Regions from separate parts of the Streptomyces sp. P5F9 genome, predicted to be linked through region 1. Evidence: riboswitches for the same ligand, from Rfam matches in the RefSeq annotation. Region 1 holds a riboswitch; each other region holds the start of a gene.
What was found. Region 1 has a riboswitch for cyclic di-AMP ahead of AC31A1_RS31860 (M23 family metallopeptidase). Riboswitches for the same ligand answer to the same signal wherever they lie in the genome.

Region 1 (5,038 bases):
TGACATCGGACCCCGCGGATGGCGTATAGTTGTAATCACAACGGCGCGGGGTGGAGCAGCTCGGTAGCTCGCTGGGCTCATAACCCAGAGGTCGCAGGTTCAAATCCTGTCCCCGCTACTAAGGCCAAGGGCCGGAATCCAGAAATGGATTCCGGCCCTTGGTGTTTCTCCCCCCTTCCCCCCTCTCCCGATGTCCTCGATCGGCTCACACCGCTCGCCGCCCTCCCTCCGTCACGAAAAACTGGACGCGTGGAGGAGGGTCCGTATGTGCGAGCCGGCGGGCGCCTGCCCGGCGATCCCGTGCCCGACCCCGGCCTCGGCCCCGTCGAAGGACGGCGGATCTCGTACACCCGCACCACCGTCCGCCGCCTGCCCGCGCTGCTGCTGATCGTCGGGGCGTTCTACGACTACCTCACCCCGCAGGCCTTCACCGCGGCCCCGCTCTTCACCGCCGCCCCGCTGGTCGCCGCCCCGCTCTACTCCCGGCGCGGTACGGTCCTCACCGGTCTGGCGGCCGTCGCCGTCGTGCTCGCGGTCCACGTCAGGCTGGGCATCGTCCTCGACATCGACGCGGTCACCGAGGTGGTCACCGTGGCGACGGTCGCCGTGCTGGCCGTCCTCATCAACCTCCTGGTCCGCCGCAGCAGCGAACAGCTGGCCTCCGCACGCGAGATCGCCGAGGCCGCTCAACGGGCCGTACTGCCCGAACCGGCCGAGCGGATCGGCGGGTTCGAGATCGCGGCACGGTACGAGGCGGCGCAGGAGGGCGCGTTCATCGGCGGCGACCTGTACGCGGTGCAGGACACCCCGCACGGCGTGCGGCTGGTCGTCGGTGACGTGCGCGGCAAGGGCATGGGCGCGGTCGCCGCCGTCGCCGTGGTCATCGGGGCGTTCCGGGAGGCCGCCGAGCAGGAGGTCACCCTGGAGGCGGTCGCGCAGCGGCTGGAGCGGGCGCTGGCGCGCGAGGGCACCCGGCGCGACGGTCTCGACGCGTTCGAGGGGTTCACCACGGCCGTCCTCGCCGAACTCCCGCACGGCGACGGCGTCGTACGGATCGTCGACCGGGGCCATCCGCCGCCGCTGCTCCTGCACGAGGACGGCACCGTACGCACGTTGCAGGTCCAGGAGCCCGCACTGCCCCTGGGAATGGGCGAGTTGGGGGTCTGGCCCGACCGTGCCGAGGAGTTCGCGTTCCCCGGCGGGGCCACCCTCCTCGTCCACACCGACGGGCTGTCCGAGGCGCGCGACTCCCACGGCGTCTTCTACGACCCCGGTGCTCGGCTGGCCGGCCGGACCTTCCGCAGTCCCGAGGCGTTGCTCGGCATCCTCGCCAAGGAGGTGCGTCGGTACTCCGGGGGCTGGATGACGGACGACATGGCGATGATCGCCGTACGGCATCCATGACCGTCATCACGGCGGGTGACCGGGCGGGAGCCCTCCGCATAACAACTGACATGCCGTCAATACCTGTGGGAATTCTGAGACTCGGCCAACTCGCCCGTTTTTCGCCGGTGGTGGGCCGTTCGTCCAGCAAGGAAAGGTTAATGATCAAGCCGAACAGCTTGGAAACGGGCGCCCGTGTCTATTAACGTTCGATAACGCAGCGCGGTCGTCCCAGCCGTCACAAGAGATGGCTCCGTGCGCACGTGCCGAATCCCGCAAGGGAACCGGGGAACCACCACCTTGGGGTGAATCGCTCGTCGACCGCCGTGGCAACACGGCAGGTATACGCGCGTAGGAGACCTTCCTGCTCCGAACCCGTCAGCTAACCCGGTAGGCGAGAAGGAAGGAAAGGAGCACGCCCACGTGGCGTCAAACCAGGCTGCCCCAGAAGCCCCTGTCGTCTACGGCGGTTACCGCCCCGACGAGGGCCCCTGGGAGGAGTGGAATCCCAGCGCGGAGTCCGTTGCTCCCAACCGCGGCAAGCACCGTGTCGCCAAGCAGCGTGGTGGCGGAGGATTCGCCCGCAGCTCCACCGTCCTGGGCGTCGGTGTCATAGCCGCCGTCAGCGCGGGCGGCATGGCCAGCGCCAACACCGGCAAGCCGCCGGTCTCCATCTCCCTGCCCGACCTGCCCTCCGTGGGCCACCTGCTGGACGACTCGTCCAGCAGCACCCCCAAGGGTTCCGCCACGCCGCTCAGCAGTGTCGGGGTCAGCACGACCGAGACCGCCAAGGGCGCCTCGGACGCGGGTGAGCTGCTGCGCAACCGGATCATGGCGCAGGCCGAGTCGCAGCAGGTACAGGTCGACGGCAAGTCGAAGGCCGCCGTCGAGGCCGCCGTCGCCAAGCAGGTCGACGCCGCCGCCGCCAAGGCCGAGAAGGACGCCGCGAAGAAGGCCGCCGACGCGAAGAAGGCCGCGGAGGCCGCCGCGGCGAAGAAGGCCGAGGCCGCGAAGCTCGCCGCGCTGGCCAAGCAGTACACGCTGCCGGTCGGCTCGTACACGATCACCGGCACCTTCGGCCAGGCCGGCTCGATGTGGTCCTCCGGGTATCACACGGGTCTCGACTTCGCCGCGCCCACCGGCACGCTGATCAAGGCCATCCACAGCGGCACGGTCACCGAGGCGGGCTGGGCCGGGTCCTACGGGTACCGCACGATCCTCACCCTCGACGACGGCACCGAGCTGTGGTTCTGCCACCAGTCCTCGATCAACGTCAGCGTCGGGCAGAAGGTCTCCACCGGCGAGGTCATCGGCCGCGTCGGCGCGACCGGCAACGTGACCGGGCCGCACCTCCACCTGGAGGTGCACATCAACGGCGCCGCCACCGCGAGCGACCCGGCGCCCTGGCTGCGCAGCAAGGGCCTCAACCCCTGATCTCTCCCTGATCGTCTGGAATATCCGGTTCCGGCCCGGCGGTTGAGGTGAAGCATGACTTCTCTTCGCAAGCTGGGCCGGTCCGACCTGGAGATCTTCCCGCTGAACCTCGGCGGCAACGTGTTCGGCTGGACCGCCGACGAGGCGGCCTCCTTCGCCGTGCTCGACGCCTACACGGCCGCGGGCGGCAACTTCGTCGACACCGCCGACTCGTACTCGGCGTTCGCGCCGGGCAATCACGGCGGCGAGTCCGAGACCGTCATCGGCAAGTGGCTCAAGGCCCGCGGCAACCGTGCCGACGTCGTGATCGCCACCAAGGTCAGCCAGCACCCCGACTACCCCGGCCTGTCCGCCGCCAACATCAAGGCCGCCGCCGACGCCTCGCTGCGTCGCCTGGGCACCGACTACATCGACCTGTACTACCCGCACTTCGACAAGGAGGACGTGCCGGTCGAGGAGATCGTCGGCACGCTCGACGAACTGGTCAAGGCGGGCAAGGTGCGGCACATCGCCGCCTCCAACATCTCGCCCGAGCGCCTCCAGGCGTCCCTGGACTTCTCCGACCGCGAGGGCCTGGCGCGCTATGTCGCCATCCAGCCCCACTACAACCTCGTCTCCCGCGACACCTACGAGGGCGAGCTGCGGGACGTCGCCGAACGCGGAGGACTGTCGGCCCTCCCGTACTTCTCGCTGGCCGCCGGCTTCCTCACCGGCAAGTACCGCCCCGGTACGACGGTCGACAGCCCGAGGGCCGGGCGCGCGGCGGAGTACCTCAAGTCGGAGCGCGGCCAGAACGTCCTCACCGCCCTGGACGAGGTCGCCCAGGCCCACGACGCCCCGGTCGCCACGGTGGCCCTCGCCTGGCTCGCCGCCCAGCCCACGGTCGCGGCCCCGATCGCGTCGGCCCGGACGGTCGAGCAGCTCCCCGCACTGCTCGGCGTGGCGGAACTGGAGCTGACGGACGCGGAGATCGCCCGCCTCACGCAGGCATCGGCGTAGGTGTCCTTGGAGCTATGACCGGTACGGGTTGTACAGGGGACTCCCGTACGACCCGTACACCGGCGGCCACGGCGGCACCACCACCGGTACCGGCGGCGCTGTCCGCCGCGCCGCGTAGTCCAGCGCGGGCCGTGCCACCTCCCGGCGCAGCCACAGCTCGTGCAGCAACTCCCTTTCCCGTACGACGAAGTCGGCGCCGGCGCGGCCCCGCGTGGCCCGGTACCGCAGGAACGCCAGGGAGGTCGCGTACGCCTCGTACTGGGCGACCGAGCGGGCCGCCTGCCTGCCGAGGCGGTGGCGGGCGTACTCGCGGGCCAGGCGGCGGGCCTTCATCGAGCCGAGCACGAAGGGTTCGGCCGGGGTCAGCCAGCCCGCGTAGACGTAGGCGGGCAACTCCTCGTGCACGGTGCGCAGTTCGCGCTGCCGGGTCCAGACCGCGAGCCAGGTCAGCAGGCCGAACATGGGGACCATGAAGACGCCGTAGACCTCGAAGAAGCCGTACTGGCCGAAGGTGGAGGAGCCGTTCCAGATCGCGTGCATGCCCATCGCGAGGAGCAGGCCGGTCAGGGGGAGCAGGACGCGTCGGATGTGCTGCCGGTCGGGGGAGAGGGCGGCGACGCCGAAGCCGATGCCGGTGAGGACGGTGAACAGGGGGTGCGCGAACGGGGACATGACGATGCGCACGAAGAAGGTCGCCGCGGTGACGGAGGTGAGGCCGCGGTCGCCGGTGAGCTGGTCGGTGCCGAAGGCGGTGCCGAGGTAGAGGATGTTCTCGGTGAACGCGAAGCCGGTGGCGGTGACCCCGGCTATCACCACCCCGTCGACGATCCCGGTGAAGTCCCGTCTGCGGAAGAGGAAGACGAGGAGTACGGCCGCCGCCTTCGCCGACTCCTCGACGATCGGGGCTATGACAGTGGCGCCGAGAGTGTCCGCGCTGGTCGGGTCGGCGGTCGTGGTCGCTATCCATCTCGTCGCGAAGCTGTTGGCGACGATCGCTATGAGGGCCGCGGCGCAGGCACCCCACGCGAAGGAGAAGAGCAGGTTCCGCCAGGGTCCGGGGTCGACCCGGTCCAGCCAGCGGAAGGCGCCGACGAGGAGGGGTACGGGTAGTACGGCGAGCCCGAGGCCGACCAAGAACCCTTCGGTACCGGTCTGTTGACGCACCAGCGCGAGGATGACCAGCCCGGAGAGCGTGAGCAGGGCGATCAGCGCGCCGTAGCGG
Region 2 (5,038 bases), on a different contig from region 1:
GCTGCTCCCGCGCGCGCTGCACGGCGAGGGACCGATCGGTGGGTTCGAGATCGAACTCCAGGCGTACGACGCCGTCCTCGAAGCTGCGCTTCTGGGTGTAGCCGGCGTCCGTGAACACCTTGATCATCTTGTTGTTCGCGGGCAGCACCTCGGCGGCGAAGCGGCGGATGCCACGCTCGCGGGCGACGGCCGCGATGTGTTCGAGGAGGGCGGAGGCGACGCCCCTCCCCTGGTGGGCGTCCTGCACCAGGAAGGCGACCTCGGCCTCGTCGGCCGGGGCGGAGGCGGCACGCCCGTCGGCACTAATGCGGTCATAGCGTACGGTGGCGATGAACTCGCCGCCGACGGTGGCCGCGAGTCCCACCCGGTCCACAAAGTCGTGGTGCGTGAAGCGGTGGACATCCTTGGCGGACAGGCGCGGATACGGCGCGAAGAAGCGGTAGTACTTCGACTCGTCGGAGACCTGCTCGTAGAAGCTGACCAGGCGATCGGCGTCGTCGACGGTGATGGGCCTGATGCGCGCGGTACCCCCGTCGCGCAGCACCACGTCGGCTTCCCAGTGGGCGGGGTACTCGTGCCGGTCCGACGAGGTCTGCATGGGGCCCAGCGTACGGCTCGCGTCCGACAACGGCGCGAGGCAGTCTGTGGGCAACAACAGAGCACGGGACGTCGGGCCGAGGCCGCGGTCCGACGACTCGCTCCGGACGGTTCGCAAGGCCGGTCCGGGGTCGCTTCACGTGTGGGAAACTGGTCTAGACAACCCTGAGACTCTGAAGGGCAGCATCACATGGCTGAGCGCCGCGTCAACGTCGGCTGGGCGGAGGGCCTTCACGCCCGCCCCGCCTCCATCTTCGTCCGGGCCACCACGGCCGCAGGTATCCCCGTGACGATCGCCAAGGCCGACGGCAACCCCGTCAACGCGGCCTCCATGCTCGCGGTTCTGGGCCTGGGCGCCCAGGGCGGCGAGGAGATCGTCCTCGCGTCGGACGCCGAGGGCGCGGACGCGGCCCTCGACCGACTGGCGAAGCTGGTCGCGGAAGGTCTTGAGGAACTCCCCGAGACCGTCTGAGCACGCCCCCCTTTGCGCCTGAACCGGCGCCGCTCTCGCGGAGGTGGTTGCGCGCCGTGAGGGTTCCTCAATTGATGGTTGCGGTGCTTTTCGCCGCAAAACACTGCACGCAACCTCGAAGGGCTCGTCCGAATTACCGGGCGAGCCCTTCGCAATTCCACTTGTGGGCAGCATAAATAATCCCCCGCGAATTAGCCTCTCTTTGTATACGGCGCCCGTGTTAATGCCGCAGGCCCGACATGTTTACGGGAGGTTGCGAAGTCCTCACACGGTCCGTGCCGTTCGCGCCGCCGGGAAAGCGCAGCCGGTGCGCGGTGCCCGCGCGCTCGGTGTGCAGGGCGGTGATCGCCCGGGCACGCTCGCTGTCGCCACGCGCCACCGCGTCCACGATGGCCCCGTGCTCGGCCCAGGACTCCACGGGGTTGGCCGGGGCGTCCACCGCGTACATCCAGGCGATCTTGTGCCGCAGCTGGGTCAGCATCGAGGTCAGCGCGGGGCTTCCGGAGGCCTGTGCCAGCGTCTCGTGGAACCAGCTGCCCAGGGAGCGCAGATCCTCGCTGTTGCCCCGCCTGGCGCGCTCCTGGCCCAGCCTGACGAGGCCGCGCAGCACCTTGAGGTGGGCCTCGGTGCGCCGCTGGGCGGCCCGCGAGGCGCCGAGCGGCTCCAGCAGCATCCGCATCTCCAGCAGGTCGGCGGCCTCCTGCTCGGTCGGCTCCGCGACGCACGCGCCCGCGTGCCGCCGGGTCACGACGAATCCCTCGGCCTCCAGCGTGCGCAGGGCCTCCCGGACGGGGACGCGCGAGACCCCGTACCGGCGCGCGAGGAGTTCCTCCGTGAGGCGGCTGCCGCGCTCGTAGACACCGGCGACGATGTCGTCCCGGATCGCCGTGCATACCGAGTGCGCCGGAATACGCATGTCCGACCTCCGCCTTAATCCCCGTGAAACGTCGACGATTGACGTGTGTTCCGTGACTCTATTGCAATGAGCGGGAATTTCCGATGGCGGGCCGGAATCCATGGATATTTTTTGGACAGGAGGGCTCCGGAAACGCCGAAAGCCCCGGCCGCGCGGGCCAGGGCTTCGGGAAGTGCGGCGGTGCGCCGTCAGACGTTCACACCGTGCTTGCGGAGGTAGGCGACGGGGTCGACGTCGGAGCCGTACTCGGCGGTCGTGCGGGCCTCGAAGTGGAGGTGCGGGCCGGTGACGTTGCCGGTCGCTCCGGAGAGGCCGATCTGCTGGCCCGGGGTGACCGTCTGGCCGACGGAGACGCCGATGGACGACAGGTGGCCGTACATGGTGTACATGCCGTCAGCCATCTTGATCACCACTTGATTGCCGTACGAGCCGCCCCAGCCGGCCTCGACGACGGTGCCGGAGCCGACCGCGTGCACGGAGGTGCCGGTCGAGGCGTGGAAGTCGATGCCGGTGTGGGCACCGGAGGACCACAGGGAACCGCCGGTCTTGTAGCCGGTGGAGACGTACGAGCCGGTGACCGGCGCGACGAAGGTGTTGAGCTTCTTGCGCTCGGCGGCGCGGGCGGCGCGTACCGCTGCCTCGCGCTCCGCCTTGGCCAGTGCGGCGGCCTTGGCGCGGGCGACCTCCTTGGCCAGCGCTTCGTCCGCGGCCTGCTGCTGGGCGACGGCCTGGGCGTCGATCTTGTCGGCCACGGAGTCACCGATGGCGATGACGGGCGTGAGACCGGTCTGCTCGGCGGCGGGCTCCGCGGCGAACGCCGGGGCGGCGGCCAGGGTGCCTACGACGCCGGAGGTGGCGAGAGCCGCGACACTCGCGGCACGAACGGTGGTGCGGTGGGTCCGGCTCGGGCGACGGTGCTTCCCGGTGGCGCGGGTGAACGCCATGGAGTGGCTGGTCCTTTCCTTCCTTCTCGCCTACCGGGTTAGCTGACGGGTTCGGAGCAGGAAGGTCTCCTACGGACACCCTCGCTGGGCGCGCGGGCGTCCGATTCACCCCAGGGACGTGGGTCCCCGGCTCCCCTGGCTCGCGCCGTACGGGGACTCGGCGATGACTGTCCGGTGCCGCGAGTGCGGCGCGGTGCCTGACGGACAGCCGCACCGACGCTAAGGCGGGCCACTTTCAATCCCCAAACGGATCACGGGTTTTGTTGCACATGCCACAGGGCAGACGGGCAACCTCTCCCCCAATTCGGACATTAGGGGGCCCTGGTGACTCTTCAGTCACCAGGGCCCCCACGCGCGCGTGCCGCTCGTCGGCTCGCTACGGGTCGTCTACTCGGCCGCGACGACGGTCACTTCACCGATGCCGAGAGCCTCCACGGGCGCCTTGATCTGCTCCGCGTCGCCGACCAGGATCGTCACCAGACGGTCCACCGGGAAGGCGTTCACGACCGCCGCGGTGGCCTCCACGGTGCCGGTCGCGGCGAGCTGCTGGTACAGCGTCGCCTGGTAGTCGTCGGGCAGGTGCTGCTCGACCTGGTCGGCCAGCGTGCTGGCGACGGCCGCGGCGGTCTCGTACTTGAGCGGCGCCACCCCGACGAGGTTCTGTACGGCGATGTCCCGCTCGGCGTCGGTGAGTCCGCCCTCGGCGAGCCTGCGGAGCACCGTCCACAGGTCGTCCAGCGCGGGACCGGTGTTCGGGGTGTCCACGGAGCCGCTGATGGCGAGCATCGAGGCGCCCGTGCCGTCGGGTGCCGAACGCAGCACCTGGCCGAACGCCCGCACACCGTAGGTGTAGCCCTTCTCCTCGCGCAGGACGCGGTCCAGGCGGGAGGTGAGGGTGCCGCCGAGGCAGTACGTGCCGAGCACCTGGGCGGGCCACACGCGGTCGTGCCGGTCGGCTCCGACGCGGCCGATGAGCAACTGCGTCTGGACGGCGCCGGGGCGGTGCACGATCACGACCCGCCCGGTGTCGTCGGCGGTCACCGGCGGCACGGGACGCGGCTGCGCGGTGGAGCCCGTCCACGAGCCCAGGGTGTCGGCGAGGAGCGCGTCCAGGTCGATGCCCGTGAGGTCGCCGACGACCACGACAGTGGCCGTCGCCGGGCGGACGTGCCGCTCGTAGAAGGCGCGTACGGCCCCGGAGTCGATCTTCTGGACGGTCTCCTCGGTGCCCTGGCGCGGACGCGACATGCGCGAGGTCGCCGGGAACAGCTCCTTGGAGAGCTCCTTGGCCGCGCGGCGGGACGGGTTGGCCGTCTCGTGCGGGATCTCGTCGAGGCGGTTGCGGACCAGCCGCTCGATCTCACTGTCCGCGAAGGCGGGTGCCCGCAGCGCGTCGGAGAGCAGGCCGAGCCCCTTGGCCAGGCGCGAGGCCGGGACCTCCAGGCTCAGACGCAGCCCCGGGTGGTCGGCGTGCGCGTCGAGGGTGGCGCCGGAGCGCTCCAGCTCGGCGGCGAACTCCTCGGCGGAGTGCTTGTCGGTGCCCTCGGAGAAGGCCCGCGCGGTGATCGTGGCGACACCGTCCAGGCCGGCCGGTTCGGCGTCCAGAGGCGCGTCCAGGAGCACCTCGACGGCGACGACCTGCTGGCCGGGCCGGTGGCAGCGCAGCACGGTCAGGCCGTTGCCGAGCGTCCCGCGCTCCGGGGCCGGGAAGGCCCACGGCCTGGCCTCGCCGGCCTGCGGCTGCGGGTGGAATTCCATCGTGGCGAGCTCGGTCACTTGGCCGCCTCCTCGTTCTCGTCGCCGGCCTCTGCTTCGTCATCCTCGTCCGCGATCGGCTCGTAGACGAGCACCGCGCGGTTGTCGGGGCGCAGGCGGGCCTTGGCGACCTCCTGCACCTCCTCCGCCGTCACGTCGAGGACGCGCTGCACGGCGGTCAGGGCGAGCTGCGGGTCGCCGAACAGGACGGCGTACCGGCACAGTTCGTCGGCGCGGCCCGCGACCGTGCCGAGCCGGTCCAGCCACTCGCGCTCCAACTGGGCCTGGGCGCGCTCCATTTCCTCGGCCGTGGGGCCCTCCTCGGCGAACCGGGCGAGCTCCTCGTCGATGGCG
Region 3 (5,038 bases), on a different contig from region 1:
GACCGCGCTGCACTGCCGTTCAGTGCCGGGCCGGGGCTGGGTCTCCGACCCGACCGAACCCGGGATGCGCGTCTACGGCCCCGAGGGGCAGCAGCGGCCCGAAGTCCCCTCGCACGGACTGGCGTTGCTCTCCCGGCTCCCGGTCCACGAGTGGCGGGCCCTACAGCTCCCGGCGGCGCCCTTCGGCATGCCGCTGCGGGTGGCCGGGCGGGCCGCTCCGGTGCTGGCCCGGGATCAGCCCCGGGCCGCCCTGGCCGCCGTACTGCAAGGTCCCCACGGCCCGTTCACCGTCGTGGCCGTCCATCTCTCGTTCGTGCCGGGGTGGAACATCGGGCAACTGCGCACCGTGCGCCGCTGGATCGCCGATCTGCCCCAACCCCAGGTGCTGATGGGCGACTTCAACCTCTTCGGGGCCCTTCCCCGGCTCACCCTGAACGCGACCGCGCCGCGTGGCTGGCGGAGTTCGGCGCGGCGGGCGACCTTTCCTTCGCACCGGCCGCTCGTGCAGCTCGACCACATCCTGGCGACGGGGCTCGGCGCGGCCGCCGTAAGGACAGCGCACGCACCGAGGACGGCGATCTCGGATCACCGGCCGCTGGTGGTGGAGCTGGCGCTCTGAGTCAGTTCCAGAGGGGGTAGGTCACGGTGTGCTGGAACTTGTCCGGCCGCGCGCCGGGGTACGTCAGGGTGATCTCGGTGTACTGCCGCGCCTGCGGATGCCGCTTCCAGATCTGCGGGGTGTCGAGCCGGACGGCGACCGGGAACGAGTGGAACGTGCCCACCGCGCAATAGGGCTTGCAGTCGTTAACCCAGTTGACGCCCGTGGCCGTCGCGGAGTTGTCGTTCCAGGACGTCCAACGCATCGACGTGAGGCGGCTGTTGCCGTCGCCGCAGGCGAGCATGAAGTCGGTGGGGCGCACCTGGGGATGCCACAGGCAGTCGACGAGCACGGGGTCCTGGAGCTGTCGGTGGGCGGTCACCGGGACCGTGGTCGGGGCTGCCGACGAGGTGCCGACGGCCGGCCCGAGCAGGGCCGCGGCACAGAGCGTGACGATTCCGACCATGGTGTGTTTGTACATGTCCGCTCCCGGCCGCCTCTTCGTCCTCGTCGCCCCGCACCAGCGGTGGGCCCGCCTGCCGGGGCGCGGTCGTCGTGTCTCTGTCGACGCTACGACCGTGTCCCAGGATGCACCACTCGTACGGGTCTATGACGCGGTTGGCCGGGAGTGTCGCGGGGTGTGCGGTCAGGGCCGGGAAATGCCCGGCCCCGATCGGATCAGGCGGGCCGTACGGCGCCCCGGATGGCGGCGGCACCGGCGTAGAAGATCGACTCCTCGCGGATCGGCGTACCCGGGCTCGGCGCGTGGATCATCAGGCCGTTGCCGGTGTAGAGGCCGACGTGGTCGATGCTGTCGTAGAAGAAGATCAGGTCGCCGGGGCGGATGTCGGTGAGTGGGACGAGGGCGCCGGCGCCCGACTGTTCCTGGGCGGTGCGCGGGAGGAGGACGCCCGCTGCCTTCCAGGCGGCCTGGGTGAGGCTGGAGCAGTCGTACGCGTCCGGTCCCGCCGCGCCCCACAGGCAGGGCCTGCCGATCTGTGCGCGGGCGAAGGCGAGCGCGGTGCTGGTCTTGCTGAGCGTGGTGGGGTCCTGCGCTGCGGCGGGTGCCGGGCTGACGGTCGGCGGGGGGAGGGTGATCTCCGGGGCCATCGTCGGCGCCGTGGGCAGGGTGAACTCGGGAGCGACGGCCGGGGCCGCGGCGAAGGAGACCTCGGCGGCGGGCGGGGTCGGCTGCCACTCCTGCTGCGGCGGGCGCCAGTCCGGCTCCGGCGGGGTGTACCCGGTGGGCTGCTGGGGCACCATCGGAATCTGCCCGGTGGACCAGGCGGGTTGCTCCGTTGCCACAGGGAACTGCTCGGCGGACCAGGTCGGCTGCTCGGTCACCAGGGGGACTTGCCCGGTGGACCAGGCCGGCTGGTCGGCCACGACGGGCATCTGCCCGGTGGACCAGGTCGGCTGCTCGGTCACCATGGGGACCTGCCCGGTCGACCAAGCCTGCTGGGGCACGACGGGCATCTGCCCCGTGGACCAGGTCTGTTGCTCGGCCACGACGGGCATCTGCCCGGTCGACCACATCTGCTGTTCGGGGACCATGGGCATCGACCCGGTCGACCAAGTCGTCTCCGGAGCGGACAAGCTCGCCACCGGAGGCGGCCAGGTAGCACTCGCCGGGGCCGGTTCGGTGCGCGGTGCGGCGATGTACGGGAGCAGCTCCAGGTCGGCGGTGAGCGGGTCGAAGGCCGGCTCCGGGGCGGCCGCGACGGCGAATTGCGGTGCCTCCACGGCGGGCATGGGCGGCAGGTCGAGGACGGTCGCCTGGGGCAGCTGACCCATCTGGGCCATCTGGGGTGCCTGCGGCGCGGCGGCCGGCAGGGCGGCGACCGGCGCGGGCATCAACTCCGCGACGGGCGCCGCAAGTTGAGGGGCAGCGGGCTCCGGTGCGCCGGTCCCCGCGGTCAGTTCGGCCACGGCGCGGCCGGGCTGTGCTTCGAGCGCCCGGGCGCCGCCCTCGGGCTCGGGGCGTCGTTCGGGACGCTCGGCCCGGGCCGCCATCGGACGGGCGGGAGTCCTGCCTGGCGGGAGGACCGCCGGTACGGTCGGGCCGAGTTGGGCACGAGCCCGGTCGAACCACTGCTTGGTGACGGCGTCGAGAGCGGGGTCCGAAGGACGCGACGCGCTGGGGCGGGGCTCGACACGCTTGCGCGGACCCCCGGACATCTTGCGCGTGGCGTTGTAGTTTCCGGTGGCAGTCTCGGCCCTGTCGTAAAGGGAGTTGATCCGCCGCTGCACTTCGTCACGGCTGGGTCGGTCGTCCACGGTGGGGCCACTGCCTCCGGTGCGCGTACTTCGTTCTGCCGGCATGGCAGACGTGCTCCTTCCGAATCGCGCCTACCGGGTTAGCTGTCGGGTTCGGGCGGTCGATCACGGAAGGATTGCCCTACGACCCTTGCCCGGACGAGCAGTTGGGCCGATTCACCCCAAGTCGGTTGGGTCCCCGGTTCCGGCTGTCGCGAGCGACACACCGGATTCGGCGCAAACCGTGCGGCCCGGCGCTGATCGCCGGAGTAGGTCGTACGGTCTGAGCGTCAACTTAGCCAACGTGTGTGCCTCGTGTGAAGGTTGAAGCGCGATATGTCCGATACGTTTTTGTGACCTTTACCTCTCCCAAACGTGTCCTGGGCTCATGAGCCCGCCGGGCCGGGTGATCCATATGAGGTCGATATGAATTTCTGGGACGGTTGAACGCACTGGCATCCGGCTCCGTATTGGAACGGGGGATTTCCATGCCGGGACGATCCGGGCCGACCGATACGTGTAGGAGCAACTTCCTTGGCACGCAACACGCGCAGACGCCCCACGGGCGCACGACGCGCGACGATGGCAGCAGTCGCCCTGATGCTGGGCGGCGGAGGACTGGTGGCGGCGAACGTCTACGCGTCGGCGTCCGAAGGCGGTTGGGGCGGTGACTCGTCCCAGCAAGGGTCTCCCGATGCGGCGTCGAGCGGTGCGACGATCGACTGCCCGGACATCGGTACCCAGTTGACGACCGTCCCGGACGAGGCGAAGACGGAGGTAGACGCCCAACTCGCGCTTCTGGACCAGCAGATAACCGAGGCCTACCAGAAACTGAAGGACTCGACGGAGTCCATACGCCAGGACGCCTCCTTCGCCGACAACGCGATCATGAATCCGTTGAAGGAGAAGCGGGCCGCGACCATCGGGCGGATCGACGACGCCATCGCCCGTGTCGGGGACCGCCCCGAGGGCCTCGACGCACTCGCCGGCTGCACGCTGATCGCCCCCACGAACGGCGACGAGAACGGCAGCGGGGGCGATCAGAGCGGTAGCGCCGACCCGACCGGCCAGGACCAGCAGCAGGGCGACGGCCAGGGCCAGCAGGGCAACCAGCCGTCCACCAACGGGCCCGTCGCCTCGGACTACGCGGACATCACCTCCGTACAGCCCAACGTGAACACCCCGCAGGATCAGGCCGACGCCTCCAGTGGAACGTTCGTCACCGCGTGCGGCGTGAACGAGAACGGCCTGTTCAACTCCGACAACGTGATCGTCGCGCCCGGAGTCACCAACGGCGCCCACCACTTCCACGATTACATCGGCAACCAGTCCAACAACGCGTTCGCCAGCGACGACGACCTGGCGAAGGCGAACACGAGCTGTGAGAACCCGGGCGACAAGTCCACGTACTACTGGCCCGTGTTGCGCCTGCAGAACGGCAAGCAGGAGCAGGACGCCGACAAGCCCGGCGGCGGCACCGAGGGCAACTCCGGTGAGATCGTCACCGCGAAGGCTGCCACGCTGACGTTCGTGGGCAACCCGAAGAGCAAGGTCGTCGCGATGCCGCGCCTCCTGCGCATCATCACCGGCGACGCCAAGGCCTTCGTGAACGGCCCGGCCAACGCCAACGCCTCCTGGAGCTGCACCGGGTTCGAGGACCGGCAGCTCAAGGACAAGTACCCGCTGTGCCCCGCGGGCAGTGACGTGGTGCGCACCTTCAAGTTCCAGAGCTGCTGGGACGGCCGCAACATCGACAGCGCCAACCACCGCACCCACGTGGCCTTCGAGGCCGCCGACGGCTCCTGCCCGGCGGGCTTCGAGGCCATTCCGCAGCTGGTGCAGCGGATCGTCTACGACGTGGACGCGCCGAGCCTCCAGGACGGCGGCAAGACGACCCCGCTGTTCGCGGTGGACTCCTTCCCGGAGCAGCAGCACAAGCCGGTCACGGACCACGGCGACTTCATCAACGTCTTCGACGAGGGCCTGATGAAGGACATGGTCAACTGCATCAACAACGGCGAGAAGTGCGGCGCCGGGACGGGCAACGACCCCGGGGGCTCGGGCGACGGCTCTGGCTCCGGTGACGGCTCAGGTTCGGGTGGCGGCTCCGGGTCCGGTGGGGGTTCCGGTGAGCCGCAGGAGTCCCCGTCGGCCACCGACACTGCTACGGCGGCGCCCACGGCC
Region 4 (5,038 bases), on a different contig from region 1:
GTCGGCGCCTCCTTCGAGTCCCCGCTCGACGGCCGGGAGGAGTACCCCGTCGAGGGCGGCCCCCGCTTCGCCCGCCCCGCCCTGTCCGTGCGCACGCCCGAGCGCCGCGGCACGGAATGGACCTTCGAGCGGTACGACACCGAGGGCGACGAGCTGCGGCTCCGCTTCCGGGACACCGGTCTCGCGATCACGCTGCACTACCGGATGCGCGGCGACGTCGTGGAACGCTGGACGAGCCTCGGCAACGACGGGGCCGAGACGCTGGAGCTGCTGCGCGCCGACTCCGCCGTGTGGACGCTGCCCGAGCGGGAGGGGTGGCAGCTGTCGCAGCTGCACGGGCGGTGGGCCGCCGAGTCGCGGCTGGTGCGCTCCGGCCTCACCTACGGTGAGAAGGTCATCGGCAGCCGGCGCGGCCACACCGGGCACCAGCACCTGCCCTGGGTCGCCCTCGACACGGACGCGACCGAGGAGCGCGGCGAGGTCTACGGCTGCGCCCTCGGCTGGTCGGGGTCCTGGCGGATCGCCGTGGCCCAACTCCCCGACGCGCGCGTGCAGATCACCGGGGGCGCCGGGTACGACGACTCCGGACTGCTGCTCCTGGAGGCGGGGGAGTCCTTCACGACCCCCGTCTTCGCCGGCCTGTGGAGCGACGCCGGCTTCGGGGGCGCCAGCCGCACCTGGCACACGTACCAGCGGACGTACGTCATCCCGGACGCGGACCAGGACCGGCCGGTGCTCTACAACTCCTGGGAGGCCACCCAGTTCGACATCTCCGAGGAGCAGCAGGAGACGCTCGCGCAGCGCGCGGCGGCGCTCGGGGTCGAGCTGTTCGTGGTCGACGACGGCTGGTTCGGGAAGCGCGTCAGCGACCGTGCCGGGCTCGGTGACTGGACCCCGAACCCGGACCGCTTTCCCGCAGGACTCAAGCCCCTTGCCGACCGCGTCCACGCGCTGGGCATGCAGTTCGGCATCTGGGTCGAGCCCGAGATGGTCAACGCGGACAGCGATCTGTACCGCGCGCACCCCGACTGGGTGCAGTACCAAGAGGGGCGAAAGCGGACGGAGTTCCGCAATCAGCTCGTACTGAACCTCGCCCGCGAGGACGTCCAGGAGTACCTCTGGGAGCAGCTCGACGGGCTGCTCTCCAGTGCCCCGATCGACTACGTGAAGTGGGACTTCAACCGCTGCTTCACGGATGCCGGGTGGCCCGGTGACGCCTACCCGCAGCGCCTCTGGGTCGACCATGTGCGCGCGCTGTACGCCCTGTTCGACCGGCTGCGGGCAGCCCACCCGGGCGTGGCCTTCGAGTCCTGCTCGGGCGGCGGCGGCCGGATCGACCTCGGCATCATGAGCCGCACGGACCAGGTGTGGACCTCGGACAACACCGACCCGCTCGACCGGCTCGCCATCCAGCACGGCTTCAGCCAGATCCACCCCGCGCGCGTGATGGCCGCCTGGGTCACCGACAGCCCGAACACCCAGCTCAACGACCGGGTCAGCAGCCTGCGTTTCCGGTTCGTGAGCGCCATGGCCGGAGTCCTCGGCGTGGGCGGCGACCTCTCGGAGTGGACCGAGGAGGAACTCGCCGAGGCCCGCCGGTGGGTGGACCTCTACAAGGAGATCCGGCCGCTCGTGCAGCACGGCGACCTCCACCGGCTGCGCGCGCCGAGCGGCGGACTGAGCGCCGTGCAGTACGTGCGCGGCGACGAGACCGTCGTCCTCGCCCTGCTCCAGGCGCAGCACTACGGCGAGCCCGCACCGGCGCTCCGGCTGCGCGGGCTCGACCCGACAGCGTCGTACGAATGCCTCGAAACGGGCGAAGTCCACCGGGGTGCCGTCTTGTTGTACCACGGGCTGCGCACCGGGCTGTGCGGTGACCTCGATGCGACGGTTATCCGCCTCCGTCGCATCTGATCCCTCTGTCCCAATTGCAGCCTTCGTTCCAACTCGCTCTGGAATAAAGGAACCTGAGAGCTGTGTACGTGAGCAGCGTCATATTCGTGACCGTGCGTCGTTCGTCATGTTCACGTAATTGACGTGCTTTTACAGGGGAATTGAGGGGTTGAGTCCTGTGGGAATTCACGGAGGGTGACTGTGAATTCCCACAGGGAAACACAAGGAACGCAAATCCGTGGAACCTCCTGCTTGTCCCTTTGCGTCTTCCTCGCTTACGTTCGCCACCAATCCGGACGGACGCCCAATCCTGCCGCCGACCGGACTCCGCACACACCCACCCGTATGCGGCAGGAGCGGGGGACCCACAGGTAAGACGCCTGTTCCGGTCTCCGGAACGGGCTTGGGGTTTAGCCGCGACCAGCGCGCGGCCGGGCATCTCCAGCCCGCACCCGACAGCTCACCTCGCAGGCGCCGGAGAGGAATTCGTCATGCCCGCGAAGGGTAAGCACCGCCGCCCGAAGTCCCAGCGACTCACCCGCTCGATGGCCGTAGCCGGAACCGGCGGCGCGGCACTCGCCCTTCCGCTCATGGGGGCCACCGGCGCCCATGCCGCCACTTCGACTTCCGCTCCGGAAAAGGCAGTTCAGTCCGTTCCGGCGGCCGAGAAGACGGTTTCCGAGAAGGCGACCGCGAAGACCGTCTCGAAGGCCTCGGGCGTCAAGACGTATTCGGTGAAGGCCGGCGACTGGCTCGCGAAGATCGCCGAGGAGCAGGACGTCACCGGCGGATGGAAGAAGCTCTACCAGGACAACCGCGGGGCCATCGGCGGCGACCCGTCCCTGATCCACCCGGGCCTGAAGCTCTCCCTCGGTGAGAAGGCCTCGACGGGCGGGACGGACACCGGTACTTCGTCCAAGTCGTCCGGTACCTCGTCTTCTTCGTCCTCGTCGGCGTCCTCCTCTTCCTCGTCGAAGAGCAGTTCGGCCGCGCGGAGCGACGACAGCACGAGTGTCGGCACCTCCACCGGCTACACCCTCCCGGTGACCGGCGGCACCATCGGCACCGGCTACCACGTCGCGGGCAGCATGTGGTCCAGCGGCTACCACACCGGCGTCGACTTCGTCGTCCCGACCGGCACCACCGTGAAGGCGGTCGCCGCGGGCACGGTCGTGTCGGCGGCCTACGACGGCGCCTACGGCAACGAGGTCGTCATCCGGCACGCGGACGGCGAGTACTCGCAGTACGCCCACATGTCGCAGCTGTCCGTCTCGGCCGGCCAGACCGTGACCGAGGGGCAGCAGATAGGCCTCTCCGGCGCGACCGGCAACGTGACCGGCCCGCACCTGCACTTCGAGATCCGGACCACGCCGTACTACGGCTCGGACGTGGACCCGGTCGCCTACCTCCGCTCGCACGGCGTCACTGTCGGCTGACATCGGGCCCCGACGCCTGCCCCACGCAACCGAAGGCCGGACCCAGATCCTTGGGTCCGGCCTTCAGGCATAGCAGTTTCGGGGTCAACGCCCCTGATCAGAGGCTTATTCCGACTTTGGACAACCCTTTACAAGTGGCTTATCTCACCGTCCGTCAACCCCTAAATACGATCGCGTAGGTCACATGCGAGGGTGAATTATGGTTGCCGTGGCTAACGATTCGAAGAGTGACAACAGATCAGTGATCGGGTCGTACGTGGCGGTGGGGGACAGCTTCACCGAGGGCGTCGGCGACCCAGGGCCCGATGGGGCGATGGTCGGCTGGGCCGACCGGTTCGCGGTACTGCTCGCGGATCGGCGGCCCGAGGGCGACTTCGAGTACACCAACCTGGCCGTGCGCGGGAAGCTGCTCGACCAGATCGTGGAGGACCAGCTCACCCGGGCCAAGGAGATCGGGCCCGACCTGGTCTCCCTGGCCGCGGGCGGCAACGACATCATCCGTCCGGGCACCGACCCCGACGAGGTCGCCGAGCGCTTCGAACGCGCGGTCGCCGATCTCACCGCCGCCGTCGGCACCGTCATGGTGACGACCGGCTTCGACACCCGCGGCGTGCCCGTGCTGAAGCATCTGCGCGGCAAGATCGCCACCTACAACGGACATGTGCGGGCCATCGCCGACCGCTACGGCTGCCCGGTGCTCGACCTGTGGTCCCTGAAGACGGTCCAGGACCGGCGGGCCTGGGACGGCGACCGGCTCCACCTCTCTCCCGAGGGGCACACGCGCGTGGCGCTCCGCGCCGGCCAGGTCCTCGGCGTCGAGGTCCCGGCCGACCCGGACCAGCCCTGGCCCCCGCTGCCGCCGCGCGGCACGCTCGACATCCGGCGCGACGACGTGCACTGGGCGCGCGAGTACCTGGTGCCGTGGATCGGACGCCGGCTGCGGGGCGAGTCCTCCGGGGACCACGTCGAGGCGAAGGGCGCACTGTCGCCGGACGACATCAAGATGCGGATCGAGCGGGTGGCCTGACGAAGCGACTCGGTAACGGGGTGCTGCGGTAACGGGGTGACAGGTGCGGAGGCGCCGGGTGCGGAGGTGACCCCTCGGAGAGGCGGCCTTTTCGGGAGGCGTTTCCTCGAAGAGTCGGCTTTTGAGGGAACGCCTCAGGGAGCGGTCAACGCCGCCCGCTCCAGGCCGAGTTCCCGTGCGAGCGCCTCGTCGACCCACTCCAGGGCCCGTGCCCGCGGCACCGCTCCCCCGTATGCCGTCATCTGTACGGCGAGGCCGTCCAGGAGGGCCGTCAGGCGCAGGGCGGTGGTGGCCGGGTCCGGGCAGTGGAACTCGCCCGCGGTCACGCCCTCGGCGACGACCTCCGCCAGTGCTTGTTTCCACTGCCGGTCGAGATCGCGGGTGACGTCCAGGAGGGCGGGTTCGCGCAGGGCCGCCGCCCAGCCCTCGATCCACAGGCGCCAGCCCTTGGCCTGCCCGGTCGGCGCGTACCAGCGCACCGCTGCCCGCAGCCGGCGCAGCGCGGTCGTACGGCGGCCCAGGAGCTTGTGGAGGTGCGCGAGGTCGTCCTCGGCGGCGAAGGCGAACGCGGCGGCGACCAGTTTCTCCTTGGTCGAGAAGTGATACAGCACCAGCGCGTTGCTCACGCCGAGGGCCGAGGCCACGTCGGCGATCCTGACCGCCGCCACACCCCGCGCCTCGA

Region 2: another riboswitch for cyclic di-AMP. It lies ahead of AC31A1_RS13010 (M23 family metallopeptidase); the one in region 1 lies ahead of AC31A1_RS31860 (M23 family metallopeptidase).
Region 3: another riboswitch for cyclic di-AMP. It lies ahead of AC31A1_RS00720 (C40 family peptidase); the one in region 1 lies ahead of AC31A1_RS31860 (M23 family metallopeptidase).
Region 4: another riboswitch for cyclic di-AMP. It lies ahead of AC31A1_RS10285 (M23 family metallopeptidase); the one in region 1 lies ahead of AC31A1_RS31860 (M23 family metallopeptidase).

The regions. Positions count from the first base shown of each region.
Region 1 covers NZ_JBXVPZ010000252.1:6,884-11,921, reverse strand. Annotated here, with positions in the region: tRNA gene AC31A1_RS31870 (tRNA-Met) at 45-118, shown strand; gene AC31A1_RS31865 (PP2C family protein-serine/threonine phosphatase) at 268-1,404, shown strand; cyclic di-AMP (ydaO/yuaA leader) riboswitch at 1,638-1,795, shown strand; gene AC31A1_RS31860 (M23 family metallopeptidase) at 1,807-2,817, shown strand; gene AC31A1_RS31855 (aldo/keto reductase) at 2,872-3,816, shown strand; gene AC31A1_RS31850 (PrsW family intramembrane metalloprotease) at 3,829-5,038, opposite strand, start outside.
Region 2 covers NZ_JBXVPZ010000058.1:15,174-20,211, forward strand. Annotated here, with positions in the region: gene AC31A1_RS12995 (bifunctional acetate--CoA ligase family protein/GNAT family N-acetyltransferase) at 1-598, opposite strand, end outside; gene AC31A1_RS13000 (HPr family phosphocarrier protein) at 788-1,069, shown strand; gene AC31A1_RS13005 (GntR family transcriptional regulator) at 1,290-1,985, opposite strand; gene AC31A1_RS13010 (M23 family metallopeptidase) at 2,174-2,929, opposite strand; cyclic di-AMP (ydaO/yuaA leader) riboswitch at 2,943-3,102, opposite strand; gene AC31A1_RS13015 (M16 family metallopeptidase) at 3,317-4,705, opposite strand; gene AC31A1_RS13020 (M16 family metallopeptidase) at 4,702-5,038, opposite strand, start outside.
Region 3 covers NZ_JBXVPZ010000002.1:48,407-53,444, reverse strand. Annotated here, with positions in the region: gene AC31A1_RS00730 (endonuclease/exonuclease/phosphatase family protein) at 1-619, shown strand, start outside; gene AC31A1_RS00725 (hypothetical protein) at 621-1,079, opposite strand; gene AC31A1_RS00720 (C40 family peptidase) at 1,277-2,920, opposite strand; cyclic di-AMP (ydaO/yuaA leader) riboswitch at 2,929-3,102, opposite strand; gene AC31A1_RS00715 (DUF1996 domain-containing protein) at 3,437-5,038, shown strand, end outside.
Region 4 covers NZ_JBXVPZ010000041.1:5,591-10,628, reverse strand. Annotated here, with positions in the region: gene AC31A1_RS10290 (alpha-galactosidase) at 1-1,914, shown strand, start outside; cyclic di-AMP (ydaO/yuaA leader) riboswitch at 2,218-2,380, shown strand; gene AC31A1_RS10285 (M23 family metallopeptidase) at 2,385-3,329, shown strand; gene AC31A1_RS10280 (SGNH/GDSL hydrolase family protein) at 3,571-4,356, shown strand; gene AC31A1_RS10275 (TetR/AcrR family transcriptional regulator) at 4,491-5,038, opposite strand, start outside.